DNA from 4 places in the Gordonia sp. GONU genome. Region 4 is predicted to be linked to each of the others. Evidence: predicted binding sites of a transcription regulator. Region 4 holds the regulator's gene; each other region holds the start of a gene.
The links. The regulator LexA, encoded in region 4, represses DNA repair genes until DNA is damaged. The targets are predictions, from matches to a motif close to CGAACANNTGTTCG.
Positions count from the first base shown of each region.

Region 1: a site for LexA is predicted at 1,912-1,925, ahead of NWF34_RS22660 (alpha-ketoglutarate-dependent dioxygenase AlkB). Genes of this name have one in related genera too.
Region 2: a site for LexA is predicted at 3,181-3,194, ahead of NWF34_RS17425 (DUF222 domain-containing protein). Genes of this name have one in related genera too.
Region 3: a site for LexA is predicted at 3,343-3,356, ahead of NWF34_RS05495 (SAV_6107 family HEPN domain-containing protein). Genes of this name have one in related genera too.

Region 1 is NZ_JANRHB010000040.1:22,127-27,887, forward strand. Features, by position in the region: gene NWF34_RS22650 (SulP family inorganic anion transporter) at 1-1,085, shown strand, start outside; gene NWF34_RS22655 (GIY-YIG nuclease family protein) at 1,402-1,707, shown strand; gene NWF34_RS22660 (alpha-ketoglutarate-dependent dioxygenase AlkB) at 1,947-2,576, shown strand; gene NWF34_RS22665 (GMC family oxidoreductase N-terminal domain-containing protein) at 2,801-4,537, opposite strand; gene NWF34_RS22670 (NAD(P)/FAD-dependent oxidoreductase) at 4,534-5,761, opposite strand, start outside.
Region 2 is NZ_JANRHB010000021.1:42,744-48,504, forward strand. Features, by position in the region: gene NWF34_RS17415 (UDP-glucose/GDP-mannose dehydrogenase family protein) at 1-980, opposite strand, end outside; gene dcd (dCTP deaminase) at 1,058-1,630, opposite strand; gene NWF34_RS17425 (DUF222 domain-containing protein) at 1,652-3,151, opposite strand; tRNA gene NWF34_RS17430 (tRNA-Gly) at 3,311-3,384, shown strand; gene NWF34_RS17435 (Crp/Fnr family transcriptional regulator) at 3,843-4,547, shown strand; gene NWF34_RS17440 (DUF6448 family protein) at 4,627-5,196, shown strand; gene lepB (signal peptidase I) at 5,196-5,615, shown strand.
Region 3 is NZ_JANRHB010000004.1:73,315-79,075, forward strand. Features, by position in the region: gene NWF34_RS05475 (hypothetical protein) at 1-64, opposite strand, end outside; gene rsmH (16S rRNA (cytosine(1402)-N(4))-methyltransferase RsmH) at 67-1,053, opposite strand; gene mraZ (division/cell wall cluster transcriptional repressor MraZ) at 1,293-1,733, opposite strand; gene NWF34_RS05490 (DUF3040 domain-containing protein) at 2,186-2,587, opposite strand; gene NWF34_RS05495 (SAV_6107 family HEPN domain-containing protein) at 2,765-3,229, opposite strand; gene NWF34_RS05500 (GNAT family N-acetyltransferase) at 3,551-4,222, shown strand; gene NWF34_RS05505 (NAD(P)/FAD-dependent oxidoreductase) at 4,269-5,761, shown strand, end outside.
Region 4 is NZ_JANRHB010000001.1:211,094-216,854, reverse strand. Features, by position in the region: gene pfkB (1-phosphofructokinase) at 1-511, opposite strand, end outside; gene NWF34_RS00965 (DeoR/GlpR family DNA-binding transcription regulator) at 508-1,278, opposite strand; gene NWF34_RS00960 (phosphoenolpyruvate--protein phosphotransferase) at 1,413-3,113, shown strand; gene lexA (transcriptional repressor LexA) at 3,091-3,798, opposite strand; gene NWF34_RS00950 (LysM peptidoglycan-binding domain-containing protein) at 4,035-4,601, shown strand; gene nrdR (transcriptional regulator NrdR) at 4,701-5,168, shown strand; gene hrpA (ATP-dependent RNA helicase HrpA) at 5,142-5,761, opposite strand, start outside.

The sequences.
Region 1 (5,761 bases), on a different contig from region 4:
TGGCCATCCTCATCTTCTCCGCGCAGGTGCCGCATCTGCTGGGCGTGCCGTGGCTGGTGTACCCGATGGTGGCCGCCGGTATCGCGATCATCGTCCTGTTCCCGCGCCTGACGACGGTGGTGCCCGCGCCGCTGGTCGCCATCGTGCTGCTGACCGCGGTGGCCCTGATCGCGAGCCTGAACGTGCCGAATGTCGGTGACGAGGGCGAACTCCCGGACAGCCTGCCGACGCTGCTGGTGCCCGACGTGCCGTTCACCTGGGAGACCTTCACCGTCATCGCGCCGTACGGTCTGGCGATGGCCGTCGTCGGTCTCCTCGAGTCGCTGATGACCGCGAAACTCGTCGACGACATCACCGACACCCACTCCAACAAGTCCCGCGAAGCCGTCGGGCAGGGAGTCGCCAATACGGTGACCGCCCTCTTCGGTGGCATGGGCGGTTGCGCGATGATCGGCCAGACGATGATCAACGTCAAGGAATCCCGTGCACGCACCCGGATCTCGACGTTCCTGGCCGGCGTTTTCCTGCTGATACTCGTTGTGGGACTGGGTGATGTGGTCGCCAAGATCCCGATGGCCGCGCTCGTCGCCGTGATGATCATGGTGTCGGTCGGCACCTTCGACTGGCACAGCATCAACCCGAAGACGTTGCGCCGCATGCCGAAGTCGGAAACCGTCGTGATGCTGGCGACGGTCGCGGTGACGGTCGCGACGTCGAATCTGGCGTACGGCGTCGTCGTCGGCGTGCTGACCGCGTCGGTGCTGTTCGCCCGTCGCGTCGCGCATATGACGGAGGTGGTCGAGGTCGCCGGACCCGACGCCGACACGCGCGTGTACAAGGTCCGGGGCGAACTGTTCTTCGCCTCGAGCAACGACCTCGTCTACCAGTTCGATTACACCGCCGACGAGTCCCACATCGTCATCGACCTCAGCGACTCGCACGTCTGGGACGCGTCGTCGGTGGCGACCCTCGACGCGATCACCACCAAGTACGAGGCCAAGGGCAAGGACGTCACGATCGTCGGGCTCAACGACGCCAGCGCCGAACGGCACGGCCGGTTGAGCGGGCACCTCGGCGGGGAGTAGCCCGGTGCCGTGCCGGTTCCTACTGCTGGCTGAGCCGGTTCCTCGCGCAGCCGAGGCGCCCCCACTGCTGGCTGAGCCGGTACCGAGCGCAGCGAGGCACCGCGTCGAAGCCACCCCGCAAGCGAGGCGCCCTACTGCTGGATGAGCCGGTTTCTCGCGCAGCCGAGGCGCCCCCACTGCTGGCTGAGCCGGTTCCTCGCGCAGCGAGGCACCGCGTCGAAGCCACCTGCAAGCCGACGTCGAACCCGCTGGGGATCGAGCTACTACCTGTGGATACGACAGTGCCGCAGGCCTCGCCATCGTCCACAGTCGATCCATGTCCGGCTTCGTCTACATCCTCGAGTGCGCCGATGGCAGTCTGTATGTCGGCAGCACGCGCAACGTCGAGCACCGCGTCAACCAGCACATGAGTGGGAAAGGTTCGAGGTACACGCGCTCACGGCTTCCTGTTCGTCTCGTCTATCAAAGAGAGTTCCCGCATATCGGTGAGGCGCATGCGGCCGAACGCCGCTTGCACGGTTGGTCGCGTGCAAAGCGTCGCGCGCTCGTCGAAGGGAGAATGGAATTGCTGCCCGGCCTCGCGATGAAGGGTGGGCAGCTGAGGCTCATGATCGACCCATGAGGGTGGCGGTGCGAGGGCTTCGACGCGGTGCCTCGCTTCGCTCGGTACCGGCTCAGCCGGCGGTGGGGGTCCCGGCTCAGCCGGCAGTGGGGGTGGCGGTGCGGGGGCTTCGACGCGGTGCCTCGCTTCGCTCGGTACCGGCTCAGCCGGCAGTGGGCAGCCGTCAGCCGGCCGACATCGGGGCAGCGATTGAACCCCAATTATCGAACGCGCGTTCGATGCGGGTGTATGGTGGCGACATGTCCATCGGCATCCAGGGCTCGTTGTTCGCCGAGGTCGCCGCAGAACCGGCGCTCGGCGACCTGTCGACTTCGATGACGCGGCGTCCGCTCACCGACGGTGCGTGGGTGGACCTGTGCCCGGGGTGGATCGGCGGGCCGGACGAACTCTTCGACCGCCTCCGCGAGAACGTCCCCTGGCGGGCCGAACGGCGTCAGATGTACGACCGCGTCGTCGACGTCCCGCGGCTGGTCTCGATCTACCAGAAGGACGATCCGTTCCCGGACGGGTTGATCACCGACATGCGTGCGGCCTTGAGCCGCCACTACCGGGACGAGCTGCCCGAGGGGTTCGCGACCGCCGGCATCAGCCTTTACCGCGACGGCAACGACTCGGTCGCCTGGCACGGTGATCGCATCGGCCGGGCGTCCACCCACGACACGATGGTCGCCATCGTCTCCCTGGGAGCCCCGCGGCCACTGATGCTGCGCCCGCGAGGCGGTGGCAAGTCGCTGAAGTTCACCCTGTCGTCGGGCGACCTGCTGGTCATGGGCGGCAGCTGTCAGCGCACCTGGGAACACGCGGTGCCCAAGGTGCGCGGCGTCGGCGCCCGGATCAGCATCCAGCTGCGGCCACCCGGGGTGTGGTGAGCGAGCCAGTCCTGGGCGTCGAGCGGTTGTCGGGCGGTGGCTCGTTTCGACGCGGTGGCTCGCTGGCGCTCGCTACCGGCTCAACGAGCGGGGGCAGTGGCTCGCTGGCGCTCGCTACCGGCTCAACGAGCGTGGTTGGCGTCGAGCGGTTGTCGGGCGGTGGCTCGTTTCGACGCGGTGGCTCGCTGGCGCTCGCTACCGGCTCAACGAGCAGGGTCGCGAGTTCAGCCGGCGTTCGAGATCGGCGTGATCGGCAATCGCAGGGCGGCGGGTGCGTACTCGGGGACCGTGGGACGGACCGGCGGCACCGGGGCGACCGGCTCATACGACGCGCCGAGCTCCGGCCGTGGATCGGCCTCACCGGCGTTGGGCCACATGGCGAGTGCGCGTTCGGCCTGCGCGGTGATCGTCAGCGACGGATTCACGCCCAGGTTCGCCGACACCGTCGAACCGTCGACGATGTGCAGCCCCGGGTGGTTGAACACACGATGGTAGGGGTCGACGACGCCGTCGGCGGCGGACCGTCCGATCGAGCAACCGCCCAGGAAATGCGCGGTCATCGGGATGTTCAGCCAGTCGACGATGGAACCGCCCGCGTCGCCGTCGATCTCGTCGGCCATCTTGCGGACCGCCTCGTGGCCCACGGGGATCCAGGTCGGCGGGGGATCGCCGGCACCCTGCTTGCTGCGCAGCATCGGACCGAAACGGCCTCGGCGGGCGAACAATTCGAGCGAGTTGTCGGCGGTCTGCATCACCAGCGCGATGATCGTGCGTTCCGACCAGCGTCGAACCGACAGGCCGCGGAGCGTCACGAGCGGATGGCGGATCATCTCGACCAGGGCCGCGAGCGGACGCGGCAGACGACTGTCGCCGTCGATGAGCATCGCCTGCAACAATCCGATCAGGTTGCTGCCCTTGCCATAACGCACCGGCTCGATGTGCGTGTGTTCGTTCGGGTGGAACGACGACGTGATCGCCACACCCTCGGTGTAGTCGACCTTCAGGTCGGTGGCGGTCGCGGCCAGGACGGCCTCGGAGTTGGTGCGGACCACCTTGCCCAGACGCGACGACAGCCCGGGAAGGGTTCCGCTCTGCTGCATGTCCAGCAGAAGCTTGTTGGTGCCGTAGGTGCCGGCGGCGAACACGACGTGGTCGGCGGTGAACGACCGGCGACCACGACGCGACCGGCGTCGCCCCGTCCGATGCGCCCCGACCGTGTATCCGCCTTCGGAACGCGGGCGGACGGTGTCGACGGTGGTCAGCGGAATGATCGTCGCTCCCGCCTGTTCGGCGAGATACAGGTAGTTCTTGACCAGGGTGTTCTTTGCGCCGACCGGGCAGCCGGTCATGCAGGCGCCGCAGTCGGTGCAGCCGGTACGGGCCGGGCCGGCACCGCCGAAGTAAGGGTCCTCGACGGTCTTGCCCGGCTCACCGAAGAAGACGCCGACGGGGGTGTGGACGAAGGTGTCGCCGACGCCCATGTCCTCGGCGACCTTGCGGATCACCCGGTCGGCCGGCGTGACCTTCGGGTAGGTGGTCACGCCGAGCATGCGTGACGCCTGGTCGTAGTAGGGGTCGAGTTCGGCGGCCCAGTCGGTGATCCGGCCCCAGTGCGGGTCGTCGAAGAAGGCGGGGAGCGGCCGGTAGAGTGTGTTCGCGTAGTTGAGCGAGCCTCCGCCCACACCCGCGCCGGCCATGACCAGCACGTCGCGCAGGAGATGCATGCGCTGCACGCCGAACATGCCGAGTGCCGGTGCCCACACGTAATCCCGGAGACGCCAACTGGTCTTGGGGAGGTCGGCGTCGGTGAAACGACGACCCGACTCGATGACCGCGACGCGATAACCCTTCTCCGTCAACCGGAGTGCGGCCACCGAACCGCCGAAACCGGAACCGATGACGATGGCGTCGTAGTGGTCGGCGTCATGACGAACGGCGTCACGAACACGGGAGCGCGTCACTGGGCGAGGGTCCTCTCGGGATCGGTGTCGGTTGCGGTGGTCTCAACGGCTTCGGAGACTGCCGGGACGGCGTCGTCGAAGCGGTGGTCGGCGGCCTCGAAGGACGCCATCTGCCGGCGGAAGTCACTGGTGAACTTGGGCCACATCACCGAGTTGCGTCCGGTGGAGTCGAGGTACCAGCTCGAGCAACCACCCGAATTCCACACCGTGCGTTCGAGTTCGGGGTCCAGATCGGCGTTGTAGGAGTCCTGCGCGGCCTGGGTGACCTCGAAGGTCGAGTGTCCGGCCCGGGTGACCTCGGCGATCGTCTTCGACATGTAGTACGCCTGCGGTTCGAGCATCAGCACGATCGAGCTGTGGCCCAGATTGGTGTTGGGGCCGTACAGGAAGAACAGATTCGGGAAGCCATGGACCTCCACGCCGCGGTATGCGCGCGGCGAGCCCTGCCACGTCTCCGCCAGGGTGCGTCCGTCGCGCCCGGTGACGACCTTCGCGATGGGCGGTTCGGTGGGCGTGAACCCGGTGGCGAAGATGACGGTGTCGACCTCGTGCTCGCGGCCCTGGTCGTCGACGGCGCCGTTCGCGGTGAGGCGGGTGATGGCACCGGTCACGGTGGCGTTGTCCCGCTGCAAGGCGGGGAACCACTTGTTGGTCAACAACATCCGCTTGCAGCCGATGGTGTAGTCGGGGGTGAGGCGCTTGCGCAGGGCACGGTCGCGGACCTGGACGCGGAGCTGCGCCAGGGCAAGGGTTTTCGCGATCGGCAGCAGCTTGGGGTTGCGCGCCATCATCAGCACGTAGGCCTCGCGGTAGGCCCACACCATGCGTCGGACCAGGCGATGGACGCCGGGGACGCGCTTGTAGACGGCGCGTTCCATCGGGCCGATGTTGCGGTCGAGGCGTGGCACGACCCAGGCGGGGGTGCGCTGGAAGACGGTGAGATGTCCGACGGTGTCGACGATCTCGGGCACGATCTGGATCGCCGACGCGCCGGTGCCGACGATCGCGACCTTACGTCCGCGCAGGTCGTGGGTGTGGTCCCAGTTGGCGGAGTGGAACATCGTGCCGGTGAACTCGTCGGCGCCCGGCACCTCGGGCAGTCCCGGCTCGGACAGCGCGCCCGGCGCCGCGACGAGGAAGCGGGTGCGGATCCGGCCGGTGGTCGTGTCGACGACCCACTCCTGTGCGGCGCCGTCCCATCGGGCGGCGGTCAGCGCGCAGTCG
Region 2 (5,761 bases), on a different contig from region 4:
CCCAACGCTTCTCCGCCGAGCGCCTCGGCGACGAGTTCGGCGGCGGCGCTGCGCCGACGCATGTTGATGGCGTCGACCTCGCGCAGGAACCCGACCGCGCGAGGGGCGCCCATCTCGTCGGCGCGGGCGGTCAGCGCTCGGATGTCCTTGGGTAGGCAGCCGCCGCCGAAGCCCAGTCCCGCGTTGAGGAACCGCCGGCCGATCCGGGGATCGTGGCCCATGGCGTCGGCGAGCGTACCGACGTCGGCACCGGCGATCTCGCACAGTTCACTCATCGCGTTGATGAACGAGATCTTGGTGGCGAGAAACGCATTGGCAGACACTTTGACGAGTTCAGCAGTGGCCCAGTCGGTCTCGATCAGAGGCACACCGGTTTCGAGTACCTCGCGATAGATGTCTCGGACCACCTCGCCGGCCAGCGACACCGCCGGTGCGGCCTGCGGGTCGTCGACGAGCCGTCCGGCACCGAGGACCAGCCGGTCGGGCGACAGGGTGTCTTCGACGGCGAAACCCTCCCTCAGGAACTCGGGGCTCCACGACAGCTCGACGTCGGCGCCCGGCGCCGAGAGTCGCGAGATCCGTTGCGACAGTTCCTCACACGTGCCGACCGGGACGGTGGACTTGCCGATGAGGACGTGCTGGCCGCGAAGTGTGGGAACCAGTGTGTCGACGGCCGCGTGGACGTGGGACAGGTCGGCGCGGTGTCCGCGGTCCTCCTGCGGGGTGCCGACGCCGATGAAGTGGACCGAGGCGTGGTCGGCGGCGATCGAGTGGTCGGTGGTGAATCGAAGCCGTCCGGCGTCGAGGTTGCGGCGAAGGATGTCGGAGAGCCCGGGTTCGAAGAACGGGACGTCACCGGCCTGCAGGCGTTCGACCTTCCGCGGGTCGATGTCGATGCCCACGACGTCGTGTCCGAGCTCGGCCATACAGGCCGCGTGCGTCGCGCCGAGGTATCCGCATCCGATCACCGTGAGCTTCATGGTCGCAACGATTACCCAGGCGGGTGTGCCGTGAACCAACCGCGGCGTTGCGTGTGGTGATCGGTCGGGTGAACTTCTCAGTCGTTCTTGAGGAAGTTCAGGTACGCCTTCGACGGGGTGGGTCCGCGTTGCCCCTGGTACTTCGAGCCGACCTTCGCGCTGCCGTAAGGGTGCTCGGCCGGGCTGGTGAGGCGGATGAGGCACAGCTGGCCGATCTTCATGCCAGGCCACAGCGTGATCGGCAGGTTGGCCACATTGGAGAGTTCCAGGGTGATGTGTCCGGAAAAGCCGGGGTCGATGAAGCCGGCGGTCGAGTGGGTCAGGAGGCCGAGCCGCCCGAGCGAGGACTTTCCTTCGAGGCGTCCGGCGAGGTCGTCGGGCAGGCTGCACACCTCGAGGGTGGAGCCCAGCACGAACTCACCCGGGTGCAGCACGAAGGGCTCACCCTCGGTCGGTTCGACGAGGGTGGTCAGTTCGTCTTGGCGTTGGGCCGGGTCGATGTGGGTGTACCGGGTGTTGTTGAACACGCGGAACAGACTGTCGAGCCGGACGTCGACGCTGGAGGGCTGGACGAGCGCAGGATCGAATGGATCGATGGCGAGGCGCCCGTCAGCGATCTCGGAGCGGATGTCGCGGTCGGAGAGCAGCACGGTGTCGAGGTTATCGAATGGTCAGGGTGGATCTGCGCCGGTGTCCGTCGGCCCAGACGCCTCGTCCTGCCCGTGACCACTCGACCGGCGTCGACGGGCATCGGCTCGCATCCGGTTGAGGACCTCGTCGGTGCGGTTGGCGTGATTGACCTTCGGGGTCTGATCCGGGTGCGACGTCGGCGGGTGCCAGACGACGCGACCTGCGTCGACCCCATCGGTGGCGATCGTGGTGGCCCACTGGTCGTCGCCGGGGCCGACCGCACGGTTGTGCGGTCCGCATGCGGTGGTCATGTTGTCGATGTCGGTGGGGCCGTCGTCGGCTGTCCATTCGGCCACGTGGTGCAGTTCGGAGTCGAAGGACGACCGCGTGCAGCGTGGACACGTGCAGCCGCCATCGCGACCCACCGCGGCGATCCGCTGCGCCCGGGATGCCAGGCGCTTGGCCCGTCCGAGGTAGAGGACCTCACTGGTGTGGTCGCGGAATACCTCGAGGTACTGCTGCGACTCGGCGGCGAGTTCGACGACATCCTTGATCGGGAGTAGCGCCCCCGTCGCGGTGCGCGCGGGAGCCCCGGCCCGGTTGCGGAGCGCCGATTCGGTGATCGTGACGATGACGTGCGGCGGCAGTCCGTGATGGGAACGACCGAGCGCGCCGTCGTCGAGTGCGTACCGGAGCAACGCCGAGAAGGCGTCGTGGTTGCGTTTCGCGGTCGACCGGTTGTCGCGTTCGGCAGCGGCCGCGAGGGCATCGGGATCAGCACTGCCGGGGTCTCCGACGGGTGACTCCGGGTCGTCGGGGTTGTTCATGCCCGGCGCTGCCCACACCGCCAGTACGACGTCGAGCATCGCCCGGGTCTTGGGGTCGAGGTCGGCGGTGAGCTTGGACATCAGCTGTGCGTCCTGAGGGCCGAGGCGCATGCCGCGCATTCGGGCACGGTCGCGGTCGTCGGTCAGGGTTCCGTCGGGATCGAGGTGGGCGAGAATCCGCCCGCCGAGTTCGCGCAGCGAGGACGGGTCGTAGTCGCGGGCGTAATGCGCAAGCGTCGCCTCGGCGGCTTCACGGTCCGCCGGGTCTGCGGCGGCCGGGACCTTCTTCATCACCTCGACGATGACGTCGACGTTCCGCCCCGAGATCTCGCCTTGGGCAACACCTTTGGCGGTCTCCGGGAATCGCGGCTCGAGTGCCTCGCCCTGCATGTCGGGGAACTTGCCGATCGCCCACACGCGGTTGAGTAGCCGGGTGGCCTCTCCGCTGCGGTTGAGCACGCTGGTGACGAAGTTGGTGACGGTCTGGCTGCCGGCTTTCCGGTATGCGGAGCGTTCGTCGATGTCGATGATGTGGGCGGCGAACGACGTGAGCATGCGACGCTCGGCGCGTTCGTGCTCCATCGCGACCTTGAGCAGGTCTGTGTCGGAACAGTCCGTGGACGCCGTCTCGCTGATCTCGTCCAGCAGCGCGTGTAGACGCTCGTACTGGTCGAGAAGAAGTGGCTGTGATGCAGATGGCTCGCCTAAAGCCATGATTTAACCCCCGTCATCATGGCTTTACTCGAAACTATGTTCGATAGTACGGGCGTCCGCGCCGGTGCGCAACCCCGGCTCGGAAAGAATCTTCGCGCCGCTCGCGAAGACCCCGACGCCGGTTTGCTAGGCTTTCGGACGCGAGCCCAGCGCTCGCACGCCGATGTAGTTCAATGGCAGAACATCAGCTTCCCAAGCTGAATACGCGGGTTCGATTCCCGTCATCGGCTCCACCAGCACCGCCTTGGAGCGATGTTTCGCAAGTCTCGGCCGACACCTCAGAGTCGATCACACCGAGCTCCGCGTTGATCCAGTGGTGTTCGGTGTCGTCGGGTTCGCCTCGGCGTGAACGACTCTCAGCACCGGAACCGCCCCTAAGCACAACCTCCAAGACCTGTTCGAATCCTTTGGGCGTCACGTCCACTTCCACTGCCGTCTTCGCCGAGAGCCCGCGCGATCCAGCGCATCGCGGCGAGCTTCACCGCTGCGGGGGTATCGTCGTCGGTGGCGATACCGACGTTCAAGACCGGTACGTCGCCGAAGGCCCAGCACAAACCTGCCGGTAGTGGGCGGGGTTAGCCAGGTGCCCTTGCGAGGGGCGCAGGCGACGCCTCTCTTGCCGGGCGGGAGGCCATCGGGCCATGCACGACACTCCCACGACCGCTCGCACGCGCACCTACACTGAGCTTCGATGAACCGGCCGCACGAGCACCACCACCACGGTGAATCCTGCGTGGCCAGGGTTCCGCTGTTCTCCCGGCTGAGCCACGACCAGCAGGACGAGGTGGCATCGCTGGCACGACCTGTACGCGTGGGCCGCGGCGAGACTTTCGTGTGGGCGGGCCGGGACACCGCCAAGCTGTTCGTGGTGCACGAGGGCCTGGTCAAAGTCGGGCGCACCGCCGAAGACGGGCGTGAGGTCACGCTGCGCCTGCTGGGGCCCGGCGACGTCGAAGGGGAGGTCGGCTTTCTCACCGGTGCCCGGCCGGAGAACGACTACATGGCCCTCGAGAGCTCCACGATGTGCGTGTTCGACCACAGCATGCTGACCGAGCTCGTGCACCGTTACCCGGACATAGGGGTGGCGATGCTCCACTCGCTGGCGACGCGACTACAGGAGACCGAGCGGCGGCTCGCCGCCCGCACCCTCGTCGACGTCAGCGCCCGCATCGCGTCCTACCTCCTTGACCTGCCGGCGACGCGGAGCCTCGACGGAGCGCTGACCGTTCGGCTGCCCGTGTCCAAGAAAGACGTGGCCACCTATCTCGGCACCATCCCCGAGACGCTCAGCCGACGGCTCGCGGCGCTCGAGCGCGAGGGACTGATCGATGTGCGTGGTGCCGAGGTCGACCTGCTGGATCTCGAGGGCCTCGAGCGGCGGTCCGGCGGCTCTTGACCTAGGTCATGGAGCCAGGACGGACACCGGTCTAGTTTGGTGATTGCACCTGGTAGGCAACCAAGGAAAGGAGCCCGCCATGAGCATCAGCACCGCGGTCCACCGGCTTCTCGCGCTGTTCGCACGCGATGCCTCCGCCCACTGCGACACCGAGAACGGCCCAGCCGCCACCGACGGCCGCCGGGCGCTCGAGAGCGGGAACGTCAACATCGCGCTCAAGTGGGTCCAGCCCAGCGACGAGAACGAGATCCGGGCCGCTTTCGACAAGGTCCTGCGTGTCCGTGCCGCCGGCGGGGAGGCCCGCGAGGTGGCCGACCGGTGGTTCCTCGAGACCCTGGTCAGGGTTCACCGGGCGGGCGAGGGCGCCGGCTTCACCGGTCTCAAGCCCGCCGGCGAAGGCGTCACCGCGCAGGTCGCGGCAGCCGACGAGGCGCTGGACCTCGGCAGCATCGAGCCGCTGCGCGGACTCGTCGCCGACGACCGCTGGGACGAGCTCGAGCGCCGGTTCGATCGGGCCATGGCGCTCAAGGGCTTCGACACCGACGACCTGGACGCCGCTCGCGAGTACATGGACGCCTACGTCCGGTACTTCAAGTACGCCGAGGGTCACGAGCACGAGCACGGGCACGCGCACGCCGGGCACCACTGATGTGCCGGCTCACCAGGGTTCGGTCACACTCGATGGCGCCGACCCTGTCGGACGGGCGCTTCGCACTCACCAGGTCGCTCCGGCGATCGACCCCGATTCACCGGGGAGACCTGGTCGTGGTGGACCATGCCGAGACGGGCGGGCGGATCGTCAAGCGCGTGATCGGCCTACCGGGGGAGACCGTGGAGATCGACGGCGGCGCGGTTCGGATCGACGGCGTGCCGCTCGACGAGCCGTACGCCTCGCCCTCTTACTATCGCGGCATTTTTCACGTCCCCGCCGGGCACTACCTCCTGCTGGGCGACAACCGCGATGCTTCCGACGACAGCCGCACGTGGGAGCAGCCCTACGTCGAGCGGGCGGTGCTGACCGACCGACTGGTCGTAGTCCGCAATCCATTCGTCTCCAGGTCCCGCTGAGTCGATCGCGCTCCTCAACCCTCGCCCTTCGACGGTCCGGCGGGTGGCCGTAGGAGGGGCAGCGTCGGAGATGCCTTTATGCCGCGCGAGGCGTCGCCACGAGCCGTGCCTGCTGCACGTCCGCCAGGATGTTGATCCGCCGCTGC
Region 3 (5,761 bases), on a different contig from region 4:
CGGAACGCCTGCCGCCGGAACGTCCGGAGCCGGGACGATTGGGGGCCTCGTGCAGGATCGTCATGATCAGCCCTTCTTCTCGACTCTTTCGACCGCCCGGACTCGCACCGGTGCCGATCGCGGATTGGTGGTCAGTTCTTCCTCGTCGGGACGCTCGGCGCCGCGGGTCAGGAGGCGGAACTCCGCGGCGGTTCCCGGCAACTCGACGGGCAGACCGGGCGGCGAGGTCGAGGTCGTGCGAGCCGCGAACTCCCGCTTGACGATTCGGTCCTCGAGCGACTGGTAGCTCATCACCGCGACGCGTCCGCCGACCGTGAGCACGGAGAGTGCTGTCGGCAACGCCTCGCGGAGGACGTCGAGCTCGTGGTTGACCTCGATGCGCAACGCCTGGAAGGTCCGCTTCGCCGGGTGACCACCCGTGCGCCGCGTCGCCGCCGGGATGGTGGCGTAGAGCAGCTCGACGAGGCGTGCGCTGGTGGTGAACGGTTCCTTCTCCCGCTCGCGCAGCACCGCCGAGGCGATCTTGCCGGCGAAGCGCTCCTCCCCGTATTCGGAAAGGACCCGGGCCAATTCGCCGTGGCTGTAAGTGTTGAGCACGTCCGCTGCGGTGAGCGGGTCGTCGGGGTTCATCCGCATGTCCAGCGGGGCGTCCACCGAGTAGGCGAATCCCCGGCCGGCCTGGTCGAGCTGCATCGACGAGACACCGAGGTCGAACAGGGCGGCGTCGATGGATTCCTCACCGGCCTCGTCGAGGACATCGGCGATCTCGTGGAAGGTGGCCTGGTGCAGCGAGATCCGGTCCGCGTGCGGTTCGAGTCTGCGTCGAGCGATCTCCAGGGCCGAGGCGTCGCGGTCGATGCCGACGAGGTGCACGTTCGGGAACGTGTTCAGGATGAGTTCGCTGTGTCCGCCGGCACCGAGCGTCGCATCGAGGAACACGCGTCGGTCTTCGGATTCCAGTGCCGGGGTGAGCAATTCGACGATCCGCCGGCCCATGACCGGGATGTGGCCGAACTCGCCGGAGCGGCGAGTGTCGTCACCAGTGTCATCCACGGAGGGCCCCCATCGGCGTGTCGGCCATGTCGGTCGGCAGAGTCGGCGTTTCGGTGCGAAAGGACTTGTCGGAGTGTCGTGTCGCGGACGGTGGACTCTCGCCTCGTGCCGCGCCCGGATGGAGCGAGGTCCCGACCCGATCACGCACCTGGCGTTGGGGAAGTACGCCAGGGTCGGACCGGATCGGGGCCTCGTGCCACCCGAAGCCCGTGCACCGCTTCCGCCTCGTCCCCTCTCGGCTACAAGACCGCGTTCAGCGCGGCCGAGTTCGCCGCCGAGAAGTTCTCCTCGTGCTGCGACTGGTACTCGTCCCATGCGGCCGAATCCCAGATCTCGAGGTGATCGAAGCTGCCGAACACCACGCATTCCTTGGACAGTCCCGCGTAGACGCGATGGTCGGAGGACAGGCTGATCCTGCCCTGGCCGTCCGGTCGCTGTTCTTCCGAACCGGCGAAGAACGTCCGCTGAAACGCACGCAGGTCAGGGTCGTTGCGTGACGCCTCGACGATCCTCGCCGCGATCGCGTCGAACTCTTCGGTCCGGTACACCGACAAGCTGTGGTCTTGGCCCTTGGTGACCACTACCCCTCCTGCCAGTGCGTCGCGGAACTTGGCGGGCAACGTGAGTCGCCCCTTGTCGTCCAATTTCGGCGTGTAGGTGCCGACAAATCGCACGGACATGTCGACACCTCCTGCCCCTGGGTTCCACGCTCCGGATCGCCTCACCCAGTGATGCCACAGTACCCCACTTTCCTCCACTTTCCACCCCAGAGGCCCACACCAGCTCCCACGATCAGCAAATTCGCAGTTCAGGCACGCAAAATATTTGGAGCTACCTGCGTGTCCACGGCGATCCGCGTCCGCTGGACGTCGGTCAGGCGTGTGACAGACGCGTTGGATGAGGCGCCAGATACCCGTGCGACCTGCGTCTCCGCGCCGGTGGGGCAAGGTGGGGTGCCCGGGTGGGGGAAAGTGGGGCCTCCCTGTGGGGGAAGGTGGGGAACCCCGGTTGGAGGAAGGGGCCGGGAGTGGGTCACGGCGGGGAGAGCCGAGGGGAGGACAGACAAAAGAGCCGCGCACCCCGTGGGGTGCGCGGCTCTTCTACGAGTTGTGCCCGTCAGGCCGGCGGAAACCTACTCCTGCTCGAACCGACGGTTGAATCGTTCTTCCATCCGCTCCGACAGCTTGCGCTTGGAGCCCGATGACCCGGACTGTTTCTTGCCTCCCCCGCGTGGCGAGGACGTCGCGGAGTCGCCGAGGTCGTCACCCCAGAGGGCGAAGAGGCCGGCACCGAACATCACCAGGAAACCCAGGAGGCTGACGATCGGAAATCCTCCGATGTCGATCTTGACGATGAGACCGCCGACGAGCATCACGAGGCCGACGACGAAGATCGCCACCGCCTGTAGGCGACGACGGCCACTCGACTTGCCCAGCCGACGACGCTTGACACTGGACGCAAACTTGGGGTCTTCCGCGTACAGAGCGCTCTCGATCTGTTCGAGCATGCGTTGCTCGTGCTCCGAAAGTGGCACCGACCCTCCTTCTCCCTGATCCGCGACGCCGACGACGGTCAACCACGACCAGTGAGGCGTCTGCGCCTTATTCTCCCATGATACGAGGTGAAATCTGCCGCGACCACCATTACTCGCTGTTGCAGCGCCGGATGCACATACCGGTACGACAACGGAACGCCGAAAGTGTGTCCGGCCTCACGCTGTTCGCCCGATTTGGGGGTCCTCTGTCCCGAATTTGCCTTGCTCGTAAGCGATGACCAGGGTTTCGACCCGACGAAGGAAGTCGAGGACGAGGAGTCGCATGCCGGCGACACTGTCGGGGTCGAGCGTTCGGATGATCCCCGACTCGATCTTCATCCGCACGGGCGACAGCGCGGCGAAGCGCGCCGCCAGCGGCGCGAGTTCAGGGGCGACCACACCTATCCGGGTCCAGGCGTTCGACGTCTTACGGCGAGCGGGACCGATCGGTTCACCGATCGCGAGCGCGGCTCCGGCGGCACGGAGCGCGGCAAGATAGAACTGACGGAATCGCTCGGCGTCGTCCTCGACCCCGTCGGCGTTGTCGAGTAGGAGATGTGCGCGCTGGAGGAGGTCGCGCGCGCGTCCGACCATCACCGGGTCGACCGGGGCGGACCGGCGGGATGTGGGCCGACCGGGCATGGCATCCTCCTCACTCGCGGACGACGGTGGCCGGTGGCAGACGCTTCCCTCGTCCGCCACCGGACCGTCATGTCGTCGGGATGAACGCGAACAGCTTGCGGAGGCACATTCATCGAACACCCGTTCGACACGTTCAATATAGCTAGCGGCACGCGTCTCTTCAAGGCGTGGGTCCGCGACCCGCACCCTTCTACAACACCGCGTCCCGCGACCCGATTCCGCCGAGTCCGCCGCACCGAGAGGACAGTCACGCCAGATGGTCGGAGAACGCTTGGCCGGGTCGGTGCGGGCCCGCACGGCGAGCCGGAAGACGACCCGCCGGTGACCGTCCGCCTGGTGAACCTCAGTGGTCAGGACTCCCGCGTGTGGCTGGAGCCCGCGCTCGACGTCTACGTGACCGCGATGGGATATCCCCGTGGGACCGAGGTGCACCGTGCCGCCCTCTGGCGCGAGCACATCGCCCGGCCGGGCTGGCGCGCGATCGGCGCGGTCGCCACGCTGCCCCCGCACGAGGCGCAGGCGATGCCGACCGCCCGGCGTCGGGTCGGAACGCCCGTCGGCACAGGTCCCGACGACGTTCTCGTGGGCATCGCCTACGGGTACACGGGGGCGACCGGCCAGTGGTGGAATCAGCAACTCCGGCTCGGGTTGCGGCAGACCGGGCGCTCGCCCGCGGAGATCGAGATGATCGCCCGCGACTACTTCGAGCTGACCGAACTGCACGTACACCCGACCGCACAGGGACGCGGCATCGGCCAGTTGCTGCTCGCACGCCTACTCGCCGACCGGCCCGAACGCCACGTTCTGCTGTCGACCCCGGAGATCCCGGCCGAGCAGAACCGCGCGTGGTCGCTGTACCGGCGGATGGGGTTCTCCGACGTGCTCCGGCATTTCACGTTCACCGGCGACCCGCGGCCGTTCGCATTCCTGGGTCGTCCGCTCCCCCTGGATCTCCAACCGCCGTCGGCTGGTCCAGCACGACCCGCAGGATAGAGGACATGGCACACCCGGAAACGATCGCGCACGGCACAGGACCCGCATGAGCGGGCACGGCGAGCGGCGCGACGCGGTGATCGTCGGCGCCGGCCACAACGGCCTGATCGCCGCGGCGTATCTTGCGCAGGCCGGACGGGACGTCGAGGTGCTCGAACGCGACGAGATCCCCGGCGGCGCCGTGTCGACCGTCGAGCGATTCCCCGGTCATCGGATCGATCGCGGTTCCTCGGCGCACCTGATGATCCGGCACTCCCCCGTCCTCGACGACCTCGACCTCGCCGCGCACGGACTGCGTTACGTCGACTGCGACCCCTGGGCTTTCGTCCCGGCGACCGCGACCGCACCGGCGATCGTCTTCCGCACCGACCTGGAGGCCACCTGCGCCTCCATCGAACGGGCCTGTGGCGCGAAGGATGCCGCGGCGTACCGACAGTTCGTCGAGACGTGGACGCCGCGGTCGGCGGCCGTCATGGATGCGTTCTACCGGCCCGCGACCATGCGGCAGTTCGGCCGGGCGTTCAGCGGTCTCGGTTCGACCGCCAGCACCGAACGCACCGGCCTCATCGGACGCCGCAGCGGCGCGATGATGAACCTGACCGCCGAGCTCATGGCTTCGGGCGACTCACTCCTCGACCGCTATTTCGACTCCGAACAGCTCAAGGCGGGACTCGCCTGGTTCGGCGCCCAGTCGGGACCGCCGATGAATGCACCCGGTAGCGCTCCGATGGTCGGGTTCGCCGCGCTGATGCACCGCATCCCGCCCGGCCGGGCGATCGGTGGCAGCGGTGCGCTGACCGACGCGCTCGTCCACCGCATCGAGGCCGATGGTGGGCGGATCGCGTGCGGGGACCCGGCCGTCTCGATCACCCGGTGCGGGAACCACTGGCGGGTGCAGACCGCATCCGGCGAACGTCGGTGCGCGCCGACGGTGATCAACGCCTGCCACGTGCTGACGACCCTGGACATGTTGGCGGCGGGCGGTTTCGACGCCGGGACCCTCGACCGCTGGCGACGGGACATCGTGGTCGGCAGCGGGATCGGGATGGCGGTGCGCCTCGGTACGACGGCACTGCCCGCCTATCGCGACCTCCCCGACGACCTGCCCGCGCACGGCGTCCACTCGGCCCTCGGGCTGCTGGTCACCGATCGCGCGCACCTGGTCGGCGCGCATGCGGCAGCGGCGGTCGGCGCAGTGCCACCGCGGCCCGCTGTCGTTGCGATGAGCTTCTCGGCGATCGATCCCACCCTCGCCCCGGAGGGTCGGCACGCGATCAACCTGTGGGCGCAGTGGCATCCTTATCGGCTCGCCGAGGGCGACTGGTCGACACTGGGCGCGCAGGCCGCAGCGGCGGTCTGCGCCGAGGTGGACCGTCACGCACCGGGTTTCGCGGAGTCGATCGCCCATCGTCATGTGCAGACCCCGGAGGACCTCGAATCCGAACTGGGCCTGATCGGCGGCAACATCATGCACGTGGAGATGTCGATCGATCAGATGTTCATGTGGCGTCCGACCCCGGACCTGGCGGGCCACCGTGT
Region 4 (5,761 bases):
CACGCAGCGGTGCTCCCGAGGTGTCCACCGCCACGCGGCAACCGGCGGTGACCAGGGCGTCGGCGACGGTCCGATACCAGTCCTCCGGTACGCCGGGCGGCAGTGATCCGCACAGCGTGACCCAGTCCGCGCCGTCCGCGTAGGTGCGGATCAGTGCGCTCAGCGCGGCCAGTTGAGCCGCCGTCAGGCTGACGCCCGGGGCATTGATCTTGGTGGTGGTGCCGTCGGCTTCGGCAATGGTCACGTTCGAGCGCACCTCGCCGTCCACGGGGACCGCGTCGTAGGGGAGTCCGAGCTCGTCGAGGGCGGCGAGCAGCGGGTCGCCCGCACGCGCCGGGAGCAGTGCCCGGGTCGGTAGTCCGGCGGCGGCGACGGTGCGGGCCACGTTGACGCCCTTGCCGCCCGGTTGGGCGCGGACCACACCGGCTCGCTGGACCTCGCCGCGCCGGAGCGGGGTGTCGAGTTCGAGGGTGCGGTCGACGCTGGGATTGGCTGTGACGGTGAGGATCATGCGATCACGACCTCGACGCCGCGGGCGGACAGGGCGGCCGAGAACCTCGGATCGATACCGGAGTCGGTGATCAGGACGTCGATGTCGTCGATGCCGGCGAATCCCGACAGCTCCTCGCGCTCCATCTTCGAACTGTCGGCGAGGACGACGACGCGTCGGGCCGCGGCAACCATCGCCGCCTTCACCGCCGCCTCGTCGGGGTCGGGCGTCGACAGACCGTGCGCTTCGCTGAGGCCGTTGGTGCCGATGAATGCGGTCGTCACGCGCAGCCGTCCCAGTGCGGCGACCGTCTCGGCGCCCACCGTGGCCTGGGTGAGTCCGCGGACGCGACCGCCCAGGGCGTGCAGACCGTCCGCATGGCGGCCGGCGAGCAACCCGGCGATCGGCAGGCTGTTGGTGATCAGCGTCAGATCGCGGTCCCGCGGCATGACCTCCGCGGCACGGAACGTGGTGGTGCCGGCGTCGAAGAGCACCGATCCGCCGTCGGGCGGCAGGAAACGGAGGGCGGCGCGGCCGATGGCGGCCTTCTCCTCGATCTGTTCGGTCTCCCGTTCGGCGATGCCGAGTTCACCGATCACCCGCATCACCTCGGGGCGGACGGCACCGCCGTGGACGCGCTGCAGGTGCCCGCCGCGTTCGAGAACGGCCAGGTCGCGCCGAACCGTCTCGCTGGTCACGTCGAACTTCGCGGCGAGCTCGGCGACCGAGGCGCGCCCTGCGACGCGAACCTCCTCGGCGATGGCCTGCTGTCTCTCCTCGGCGTACACACCGGCTCCGTTCTGATCGTTCCTGCTCACTCGGCCACCGCGAAATGTGGGAATATGTGGCTTTGAATGTTGTAGTAACTGTGTTTACGCCTTTTTATGTTGACAAGTCAAGCCAAATTTGTAACCGTGGTCACATGACGCAGATTCTGACGGGGACGCCGGTCGTCGGTGGTGTGGCTCATGGACCCGCACTGTGGCCGGGACGCCGTCCCGACCACAGTGCGGAGGCGCTCGGCGCCGGTGTCGAGATCTCCGAGGACCAGCGCCCGGAGGAGGTCGCACGATTCACTGCGGCGGCAGGCGTCGTCGCCGCGCGACTCCGTGAGCGCGCGTCGCAGAACACCGGCGTCGCCGCGGAAGTACTCGCCGCCACCGCCGGACTCGCGGAAGACCGCGGCTGGATCGGTGCGGCGTCGGCCCTGATCGCCAGGGGTACGCCGGCACCGTCGGCCGCCGTTGCCGCCACCGAACAGTTCGCCGCGGTGTTCACCAAGCTGGGCGGCCTGATGGCCGAGCGGGTCACGGACCTCAACGACGTCCGCGACCGCGTGCTCGCCGAGCTCCTGGGACTGCCCGAACCCGGGTTGTCCACGCCGGAGGTGCCCTCGATCCTGCTGGCCGACGACCTCGCACCCGCCGACACGGCCGGCCTCGACCCCACCACCACGATTGCCCTCGTGACGCGACTGGGTGGGCCCACCAGCCACACCGCGATCATCGCCCGTCAGCTCGGCATCCCGTGCGTCGTCGCGGTGTCCGGACTCGTCGGGATCGATGCGGGTACGGCGATCCTCGTCGACGGCACCACGGGTGAGATCGCCGTCGACCCCGATGACACCGCCGCGCGAGCCCGAGTCGAGGAGTATCGGCGTCACGCCGCTCGCGTCGCCGGATGGTCGGGTCCGGGTCGCACCGGCGACGGGGTGGAGGTGGCGATCCTGGCCAACGTCGCCGACGGGTCGTCGGCCCGCGCAGCAACCGATCACCCGGTGGAGGGTGTCGGACTGTTCCGTACCGAATTGGCCTTCCTCGAGCGCGCCGAGGAGCCTTCGGTCGACGAGCAGGCGGGCATCTATCGCGAGGTGCTGGACGCTTTCGACGGCCGCAAGGTGGTCATCCGCACCCTCGACGCCGGCTCGGACAAGCCGCTGCGCTTCGTGACCCATCCCGACGAGGCCAACCCGGCACTCGGTGTGCGCGGCGATCGAATCGCCTTGGCGCACCCCGAGATCCGCGCGCGCCAGCTCGACGCGATCGCCCGGGCGGCGCTGGAGGCCGACGCGCAGCCGTGGGTCATGGCCCCGATGATCGCCTCACCCGCCGAGGCGGCGACATTCGCCGCGCAGGTGCGCGAGCGTGGACTCGTCGCCGGTGTGATGATCGAGGTTCCCGCCGCGGCGATCCTGGCCCCGGCGATCCTGGCCGAGGTGGACTTCGTCTCGATCGGCACCAATGACCTCACGCAGTACACGATGGCCGCTGACCGAATGTCCGCCGAGCTCGCATCGCTGACCGATCCGTGGCAGCCGGCCGTGCTGCATCTCGTCGCAACGGTCGCCCGGGCCGGACGTGATCAGGGCAAACCGGTGGGCGTCTGCGGAGAGGCCGCGGCCGATCCGCATCTCGCCTGCGTGCTGGTCGGACTCGGGGTGACCTCGTTGTCGAGCGCTCCCGTCGCGGCGCCCGCGGTCGGCGCCCGGCTCGGCGCGGTCACCCTGGCAACCTGCGAAAACGCGGCGGCGGCCGCGCTGGCCGCCACCGATCCGGCTGCAGCTCGCGCGGCGGTCGCCGCGGTACTCGACAGTGACGAGGTCAGACTCGCCTCATTACGGTGACGACCTTGCCGAGGATGACGGCCTCGTCGCCCGGGATCGGGTCGAACAACTCGTTGTGCGGCATCAGCCAGACATGACCCTTCTGGCGTTTGAAGGTCTTGACCGTGGCCTCGCCGTCGATCATCGCGGCCACGATGTCGCCGTTGTCGGCCACGTTCTGCTGGCGGACGACGACCCAGTCGCCGTCGCAGATCGCGGCGTCGATCATCGACTCGCCGACGACCTTCAGCAGGAACAGCGATCCCTCGCCGACGAGCTCCCGGGGGAGTGGGAACACGTCCTCGACGGCTTCCTCGGCGAGGATCGGTCCGCCTGCGGCGATCCGGCCGAGCACCGGTACGAAAGTGGGTTCGGGCAGTGCTCCGCCGGTCGGCGAGGTCGGCGTCGGGGGTTCGCTCGGCGCGATGTTCACCGCCCGCGGACGGTTGGCATCACGTTTGAGAAGGCCCTTGCGTTCGAGCGTCCGCAGCTGATGGGCGACCGAGGAGGTCGAGGTGAGACCCACCTCGTCACCGATCTCGCGGATGCTCGGCGGGTAACCGCGTTCTCGCACGGATTTGCGGATCACCTCGAGAACTCCGCGCTGCCGCGGCGTCAGCGACGCCTCGGCAGCCGCCATGTCCGCCGGGGTGACGGGCTCGTCGGCGCCCCGCGCTCCGGTGCGCTTACCGCCGTCATCGCTCATGATCGGGTTCCTCTCGATTCCGAACGTGCTGGTAGATCGCTTGTCTTTCGACGAGCCTAGCCGAGAACGCCGACCGCATCAAACATTTGTTCGACGTGTCGCGAGACAATTGTCGGAGTGCCGTGCTACAAATCGAACATCAGTTCATCGAACGGATGATCGACATTCGAACAGTTCGACCGGGACGACGCGGTCCCACTCACGAACACCGTTCGACCGGATACACGGAGGGCACCATGCGCACCGCCACTCTCATCGACCCCGTCCACCTCGACCCCGCCCGGCACGACCCCGCCCGGCACGGCGGTCCCGTCCGCGGCGACGTCCTGGAGCGTCCGCGCCCGACACGTCGGGGAGACGCCCGGCGGCCCGTCGACAACCGTCCGGTGCCGGAATCGGCGGTCCGGGTCCGCCGCGTCGCGTCCACCCAGTGCGCGTCGCCGGTGGGTATGCGCGGTCGTGGACCGGTGGTCCCGGCGTGGCGTCCCGCCGAGGCGGCTCCCGCGGCCGTCATCCGCCGGCGTCGCCGCACGGCGACCGCTGTCCTCGCCGGCGTCGCGCTCGCCCTGGCCGTGTGGGTCATCGCGGTCGTCGGCCAGAACTACGCCGCGTCGGTCACGCCTGCCGCGGTCGGCACCGAGGTCGTGCACGTTCGGTCGGGTGACTCGCTGAGCACGATCGCCTCGCGGGTCGCCCCCGAGATGCCGCGTGAGGCCGTCGTCGACGAGATCATCCAGCTGAATGACCTCGCGTCGAGCGGGCTGCGCGTCGGCCAGCCGCTCCTCACCCCCCGGTACCACTGAGGCCGGGCGGTATCCTCGATGCCACAGGGACCAGCCGAGCACCGGCCCGGCATGCGGCGCGGCTGCATCAGAGCGTCCCGTGACCTGCGTGAGGATACGATGCGCTGCCCCTTCTGCAAGAACGACGACACCAAGGTCATCGACTCGCGTGTCGCTGATGAGGGGCAGGCCATCCGGCGCCGCCGCTCCTGCGTGGAGTGTGGGCGACGCTTCTCGACCGTGGAGAGTGCGGTCCTCTCGGTGGTGAAACGCAACGGCGTCACCGAACCGTTCAGTCGCGAGAAGGTGATGCGAGGTGTCCGGCGCGCATGCCAGGGGCGCCACGTCGCCGAGGACGCTCTCGCCCAGCTCGCCCAGCAGGTCGAGGACACCGTCCGCGCCAGTGGTTCGGCCGAGATCCCCAGCAATGAGGTGGGACTCGCGATCCTGAAGCCGCTGCGGGACCTCGACGAGGTCGCCTACCTGCGCTTCGCGTCGGTGTACCGGTCCTTCGACTCCCTCGAGGACTTCCAGCGCGAGATCGACGACCTCCGGGCCGCTTCAGCCGAGTCGGTCAAGAGTTCGTAGGACCCGCTTCTCCGACACCGGGAACGCGGTGCCCAGCCGTTCGGCGAACAATCCGACCCGCAGCTCCTCGACGAGCCACTGCGCCTCGTCGTTGACGTGCGCTTTCCGGTGTTCGGGTACCTGGGCCAGCCGCTGCGCCCACCGTTCGGTCACGCGGTCGATCACGGCGACTCCGGCCTGATCTCGCGCGGCGGAAGCCGGGAGTGCCGTCAACCGTGCCTCGGCGGCCGCGAGGTAGCGCGGCACGTTCTCCAGATGATGTCGCGGAGTGGCGGCCACGAATCCGTCGAAGACGAGGTTGTCGAGTTGTTCGGCGACGTCGTCGGCGGCGAGCGAACCCGCATGACGGTCGATCGCGGCGCGTACCGGCGCCACCGAGCCGAGCGACTCCACCGCGAGAGAGAAATACTCCGGAGCCGACTCGGTGATCCGTGGACGGATCTTCTCCGTCAGGGTGCGGAACGCCTCGGGTGAACGCACGGCGGACGCGGTCCCGGCGTGAAGGCCGGCGACGACGTCGCGGATCGCCCGGCGTGTGCAGTCGGCCAGCAATGTATCGAGATCCGCATAGGGACTCTGGCTCAACGCCAGCC